Regions from separate parts of the Vreelandella sp. L-15 genome, predicted to be linked through region 1. Evidence: predicted binding sites of a transcription regulator. Region 1 holds the regulator's gene; each other region holds the start of a gene.
The links. Region 1 encodes FliA, which starts transcription of late flagellar genes. Its sites were predicted from a motif close to CTAAAGTTNNNNNNNNNNCNGCCGATA; they were not measured.
Positions count from the first base shown of each region.

Region 1 (2,268 bases):
AATTCGCTACGAAGGAGTTAAGCGTCTCTTCAATAAACGATGGCAGACGGCGCTTGGTAATTAGCGAAATGCCTTCCAGCACCATGTTCATAGTGATAAGGCGCTCTTCCGTACGCCGCTCTAGCTTCACGGCAATCGGTTTAAACACCAAATTGGCCAACAGGATGCCATAGAAAGTAGTCAACAGCGCCACTGCCATCCGGGGCCCAATTACTTCCAGGTCACCCGCATCCATCACTTCGAGCATGTTGACCAAGCCTACCAAAGTACCAATCATGCCAAAGGCCGGTGCATAGGTGGCCATGGTGCGGAAAATTTGGGCTTCAGCATGCTCGCGGGCTTTCAGCCGCGCAATACGCCAGCGCAGCATGTCGAAGATTTCATCCTCTTTTGTATTCGCAATGACCAGTTGAATACCGGTGCGCAAAAACGGATTACGGGTATGTTCCAGTTCTTTCTCAACCGCTCTAACATCCCCCTTAAACCAAAGGCGCGACATGGAAACCAACTCATTGATGTCATCTCGCACATAGGTGTTTTCACGGCGGAAAACTAAACCAACCAGACGCACCACACGCAGCACTTCTTTCAGCGGATAGCTGATAAACGTGGCCGCCAGCGTGCCAGTGACCACAATGGCAAGCCCCGGTAAGTTAATAAAGCTCTCGGGAGACTCTGCGGTAAAAAATAAAACGCTTACCAACAACAGCATGCTGGCAAATATACCGATCAGCGTAGATGGATTCATCAACGGCTCCTCGCCGGTTATGGTTAGTGAGTGAGAGGATTAATTAGTCTCATGTAGGCGAGCACGCAGCCGACTCACCGCCTGGCTGTGAAGCTGTGAAACCCGTGATTCGGTGACACCGAGCACAGCGCCCACTTCTTTTAGATTCATCTCTTCTTGGTAATACAGCGCCATTAGCAGCTTCTCGCGCTCGGGCAGTGCTTCAATGGCGTCGATCAGCGTTTGCCGCTGCTGTTCATCCAATAATTGTTCAAACGGCTGTCGGTGAGTGTCGTCCCCCGCAGGCTCGCCGCCATCCGCAATGAGCTCTTCGAACGGCAATAATTTCCCGCTATTGGTATCGTTGAGCAGTTGCTGGTAATCACTTAGCGGCATCTCCAGTTCACGGGCAATCTCCCCCTCTTCCGGGGGGCGCCCCAGCTGCTGCTCTAAACGACGCACAGCATCATCTACCGCCCGTGCCGAGCGGCGTACGCTGCGGGGCAGCCAGTCACGAGTGCGCAGCTCGTCCATCATCGCGCCACGGATGCGCTGGCTTGCAAAGGTAGCAAATGTTGCTCCTTGGGCAGCATCAAAGCGCCCTAATGCCTCTAACAAGCCCACCATACCCGCCTGGATCAGATCATCCAGCTCAATACTCGCGGGCAACCTTACCTGCAGCGTTAAGGCCTGACGTCTCACCAGTGGCATGTATTGAGTTAACAGCTCACTCTGTTTGATCCTGCCTTGTGCTGTATACATCCTCGTGCCTCGCGGCTTAACAACCTTTACTGATAGTTCACGATCACTTGTAACCCCTGTACTCGCACAGGGCGTTGCCCTGGCTGCAGCGTAAACCGAAAGTACAGCGGTGCGCTCGCCAACATTCCCGATAGAGCGGTCGTGCTACCGCGCATGCCTGATAGTGCAACACAGCGTTCAGGATGACATAGCCAAGCGTTCACAGGCGTTCCCGGCGGTGATTCAAAGCGCCATTGAATTCGCGACAGCACAGCATTACGCAGTGGGACGCCCGCTGGCGGGGTTATCGCCTGGCTGCTGCTGGTACGGTCGCTCATTGCTACCATCACACTAGGCACTTGGCTGCTCCAACTGCCGGTTGCGGCCTGCGTATTCAACGCGAAAAGCCATAACCCTGCTACTAGCCCTAAACAGCCCATTTTTCTTACTGTTAACAACTTTGCAGGTTTTATCAACGCCTCAATAGCCATCTGCTTAGCGTTACTTACCCAACTCGCCAAACTCTGCATAACTCTCCCCTTGAGCGACACATGCACCCTGGCCCGCCGCTAGCGCGCCAGCAGCAGAAGCTCAATATCTAAATAACGAGCGGAAGCATTGCCCAAATTATCCAGCAACCCCCGGCGCGGCAGGTGGGGTTCATGAAGGGCTAGAAGACGCTGCGGACCACCATGCTCGCGTAATTGGCGCAACACTCGGTACATGGTGGCAAAGGCGTCAGCATCACTGTTGATCCACAACGCCCAGCGTGAGTAACGCTCGGCTAAGTCAGTCAGCGA
Region 1 covers NZ_JBSXNN010000105.1:101,943-104,210, forward strand. The annotation lists gene AC13CY_RS17760 (motility protein A) at 1-748, opposite strand, end outside; gene AC13CY_RS17765 (RNA polymerase sigma factor FliA) at 788-1,489, opposite strand; gene AC13CY_RS17770 (flagellar protein FlhE) at 1,516-1,866, opposite strand; gene AC13CY_RS17775 (hypothetical protein) at 2,038-2,268, opposite strand, start outside.

Region 2 (2,268 bases), on a different contig from region 1:
TTATGGGGATGGAGCAGAGCTATCAGGCGTTTCAAGGCTTCTTTGACCAGTACGGCTTTGCAGCCATTCTCGCCATTGGCATTTTGCCGATTCCGTTTCAGGTCGCGATGATTACCGCCGGGCTCTCGGGCTACCCCATCGCGCTGTTCGCCCTGGCCGCCCTCATCGCCCGCGGGCTGCGTTACTACGGACTAGCATGGCTGGTACACCGTTTTGGGCACCGAGTGGAAAGCATGTGGAAACGCCATGCGCTGAAGACCAGCCTAGCGCTGGGCAGTGTGGTGCTTCTGCTAGTCCTGGGGATGCAGGCACTGGCGGGGCTGATCGTGTAGAAAACACAATAGCCGCCAACGTTGGCGGCTATTGATGGGCGCGAATCACGTTACTGCACGTAGTAGCCGCTCACTCGCCACGTGCCCTCTTCCAGATGTGGCGTGACGACTTCGACCACGCGCTGGTTATTCGTGAACTGGGTTTTAAAAGCGAACTCTTTGTAGTCGTTGCGCGGCGCCCCAGGCATCGAGGTGTACTGCGACATGCGGATGCGCCGCCGCGACTCGACGCTGCCCAAATCGTTGCGGGCCAGCGTCACCACGCGCTGCAGCATGGTGGGAGAAAGCGGCGTCTTCAACAGCGGCGACGACTTTTCCCAAGCCTGCTCATATTCACCTTGATCAATCGCTTCCAGCCAAGCGAGCGCGGCCGCTTCCGCCGCCTCGGTGGTAGACGCCTGTACATAAGAAGTCATCGCCAGGAGCAACGCAGAGAGAATGAGAGCAAAGGGTTTTAGCATGGCAGCCTCGTATGGCAATCGAATGTGTCGTGCGACTTTAGTAGTTATCGGACCATCACACGATTTCTTTAATCACATTAACCCTAAAGCGCTAGCCAGACTGTGAAAGAGTGCAAACTTGATCGCCGCTTGGCCAAGCCACTCCTACGCCTTCTCAAACTCCAACCGCTCGTTTACTATGCGCCTCCTCATTTATGTCAGCCCTCACCATTAGGCCACTATGTCCGTCAACGCGCTCTACACCGACCTGTCTGGCTACTACGATTTGATGTGCGTCGACATCGACTACCAGGCCCAAAGCCACGCCATTCGTCGCCTGCACCAAATTTTTGGTAATGAAGGCAAACGCCATTTGGACTTAGCCTGCGGCACCGGCCCTCACGTGCGTCATTTTCTGGATGCTGGCTACACCAGCAGCGGGTTGGATATTAACCAACCGATGCTGGATATCGCCGCCCAACGCTGCCCAGAGGCGCACTTCTCACTGCAAGACATGAGCAGCTTTGAGGTCGACGAACCGCTGGATCTCATCACCTGCTTGCTCTACTCCATCCACTACAGCGATGGCCTGGACAAGCTCGGCGACTGCATCGCCAGTGCCCACCGCGCCTTGAACGAGGGCGGCGTGTTCTGCTTCAACGCGGTGGATAAGCAGCGGATCGACAACGCGCTGTTCGTCAAGCACACGGTCCAGCAGGCGGAGGATAGGTTCACTTTCCGCTCCGGGTGGCACTACAGCGGCCAAGGGGAGCGGCAGTCGCTGCGGCTGAGCATCGAAAAGACCACGGCGGAGACAACGAAGGTGTGGTACGACGAGCACCCCATGGTGGCCGTCAGTTTTAGCGAACTCATCGCCCTGCTGGAGCCTACCTTCGAGGTGCACGTGTTTGAGCATGATTACCAGACCATCACGCCCTGGGATAACGTCTCAGGCAATGCGATCTTCGTGTGTGTGAAGCGCGAGGGCCTCGCTTAGCCTTTATCGTTCGGGCGCAGCTGAAGCTGAATGCCCATCAGGAAATTGCGCAGCATCTGATCTTTGCACTCACGGTAGTTCTTATGGCTGGGCTTGCGGAAAAACGCGCTAAGCTCATGTGCGCTAAGCGGCAAGCCCACTTGCTCGAACACTTCTAAAATATCCTCTGCCTTCATGTTCAGCGCGATACGCAGTTTCTGGAACACCATATTGTTGTTCAGCTGCGATTCTGGCGCAGGCTGCGGGCCTTCACGCTTGCCGCGTTTGAAGCTGATGAAACCGTTCAAAAACGACGCCAGCTCTTTGTTCTTCATGGTCACGAAGGCGTCGTCCTCGTCTTTTTTCAGCCACGCCGTCACCTGCTCCTGGGTCACGCTCACGTCCGCCAGGGCGAAGATCTTGACGATGGTGTTGTCTTTTAAATCAAAGGTGTAGCGGATACGGCGAAAAATATCGTTGTTGGTCAAAATCAGGTTCCTAACCGGTAGTTAATGTTGCC
Region 2 covers NZ_JBSXNN010000008.1:4,869-7,136, reverse strand. The annotation lists gene AC13CY_RS00290 (YqaA family protein) at 1-332, shown strand, start outside; gene AC13CY_RS00285 (DUF4019 domain-containing protein) at 383-793, opposite strand; gene AC13CY_RS00280 (class I SAM-dependent DNA methyltransferase) at 1,014-1,769, shown strand; gene AC13CY_RS00275 (YehS family protein) at 1,766-2,236, opposite strand; gene AC13CY_RS00270 (tetratricopeptide repeat protein) at 2,247-2,268, opposite strand, start outside.
Region 2: AC13CY_RS00285 (DUF4019 domain-containing protein) is a predicted target of FliA. The motif match lies at 839-865, and genes of this name have one in related genera.

Region 3 (2,268 bases), on a different contig from region 1:
GAAGGTGGCAGCGCCGACCTGCAGTACGTATTAAGCGTCGCGGAAAGTATCGGCCAGCACATGCAGGGCTATAAGCTGGTGGTGGATAAATCGACGGTGCCGGTAGGCACCGCCGAGCGTGTGAGAGACACCATCAGCCGCGTGCTACAGCAACGTAAGGTTGAACACCCTTTCGATGTGTGCTCCAACCCTGAGTTTATGAAAGAAGGCGCTGCCATTGACGACTTCACCCGCGGCGCCCGCATTATCGTAGGCACCGAGAGCGAGCGGGTAAAAGAGCGCATGAAAGCCTGCTACGCGCCATATAACCGCAACCACGACAAGCTGATGTTTATGAGCGTGCGAGCGGCAGAACTGACGAAATATGCTGCCAACGCCATGCTAGCGACCAAAATTAGTTTCATGAACGAAATGGCGAATTTAGCGGAGCGCTTAAAGGTTGATATTGAAGATGTACGCCGGGGAATCGGAAGCGACCCGCGTATTGGCTATCACTTTATTTACCCTGGTTGTGGTTATGGCGGCTCCTGTTTTCCGAAAGATGTGCACGCCCTTGAGCAAGCTGCTTTGCAATTAGGTTACACGCCGGAATTATTAAAAGCCGTAGAAGCCGTTAATCAGCGCCAAAAACAAACGCTTTACATAAAACTGCAAGAGAGCCTCGGTAACTTAGAGGGGAAAGTGATTGCTATTTGGGGGCTAGCATTTAAGCCCGGCACCGATGATATGCGCGAAGCGCCCAGCCGAGCACTGATGGAAGCCCTGTGGGCAGCAGGGGCGAAGGTGCAAGCGTTCGACCCGGAAGCGATGGGTGAGTGCCGAAGGCTGTATGGCGAGCGTGACGACCTGATGCTCGCAGGTGATCGCATACAGGCAGTAAAAGGTGCCGATGCACTGGTTATTTGCACAGAGTGGAAAGAATTTCGCACCGTTGACTTCACTTGGTTAGCAAGCCAGCTAAACAATAAATTAGTGGTAGATGGGCGTAATTTATACGCACCCAGCGCGTTGAGTGAGGCGGGTGTTTGCTATGTGGGTGTCGGTAGAAAGTCTTAATAAACATAGGTTTATAGCTTTGGTTTGTTGTTTCTGATAAATGGGTAAGCCCAGGGCTAATAAATTTGTTAAAGTTAATAGTCTCAATGCCGAATAAATCACTAATTAGCTAACTTGAATAATGGCTGCCGCAAAATCGGTAAGACGGCCGCACAACGCGAAAAAGGGACGTAACGCATGGCTTCCATTTCATCACTGGGTATCGGTTCAGGGCTTGATCTCAACGGCTTGCTAGACCAACTGCAAGAAGCCGAACGCGGCAAGCTGGAACCCATCGAGCGACAACTGGAAACCCAGCAAACCAAAATTTCCGCCTACGGCCAGCTGAAAACGGCCCTTTCTGCCTTTCAGGACGCAGCGGATGCTCTCAACGACAGCACACTGTATGAGAGCCTCTCGACCAACGTTAGCGGTGAAGCATTCACTGCCACGGCCAATGGCGAAGCGCAGCCCGGTAGCTATAACGTATCCGTCACTCAGTTAGCCACATCGGGCACCCTGGCAACCGAAAGCGTGCCGGATTCAACTGCCGCCCTGACCACAGAAGCGACCAAGCTGACACTCAACTTTGCAGGCGCTGAGCAAGCTGACGTTGTGGTAGACATTGCTGCCAACAGCACGCTTGAAGAAGTACGCGATGCCATTAACGCGAAAGAAGATAGTGGTGTCTCTGCCTCTATTATCTTTGATGGTGAAAATTACCGGCTAGCGCTTAATTCCACGCAAACCGGTGAAGACGCATCTATCTCAGGCATAACGCTAGGGGAGGAATTTGGCGGGCAGTTGAAATCAGAGTTTACGCAAGCAGGCCAAGATGCGAAATTGAATGTTAACGGTGTGGCCATCACTAGCCCTACCAACCAAGTAGAGGGAGCCATTCAAGGAGTAACACTGAACCTTCAGGAAGAGGGAAATAGCACCGTGGCAGTAGAGCAAGATACTCGTGCAGTACGCGAAGCGATAACCGGCTTTGTCGATGCCTACAACGATCTAAAAGGCACCATTGGCGAACTCACCAGCTTTAATGCTGAAACGGGCGCTGCTGGGGAGCTGCTGGGCGACAGTGCGGTACGCACGGTGGAGTCTCGTTTACGCAGTGTGCTGGGTGGAGGTATCGAAGGCCAGTTCTCCATGCTGACGGATATCGGTATTTCACTACAGCGCGATGGCACGTTGGAAATTGATAGCGGCAAGCTAGATGATGCCATTGCC
Region 3 covers NZ_JBSXNN010000079.1:73,897-76,164, forward strand. The annotation lists gene AC13CY_RS11795 (UDP-glucose dehydrogenase family protein) at 1-1,056, shown strand, start outside; gene fliD (flagellar filament capping protein FliD) at 1,234-2,268, shown strand, end outside.
Region 3: fliD (flagellar filament capping protein FliD) is a predicted target of FliA. The motif match lies at 1,125-1,151, and genes of this name have one in related genera.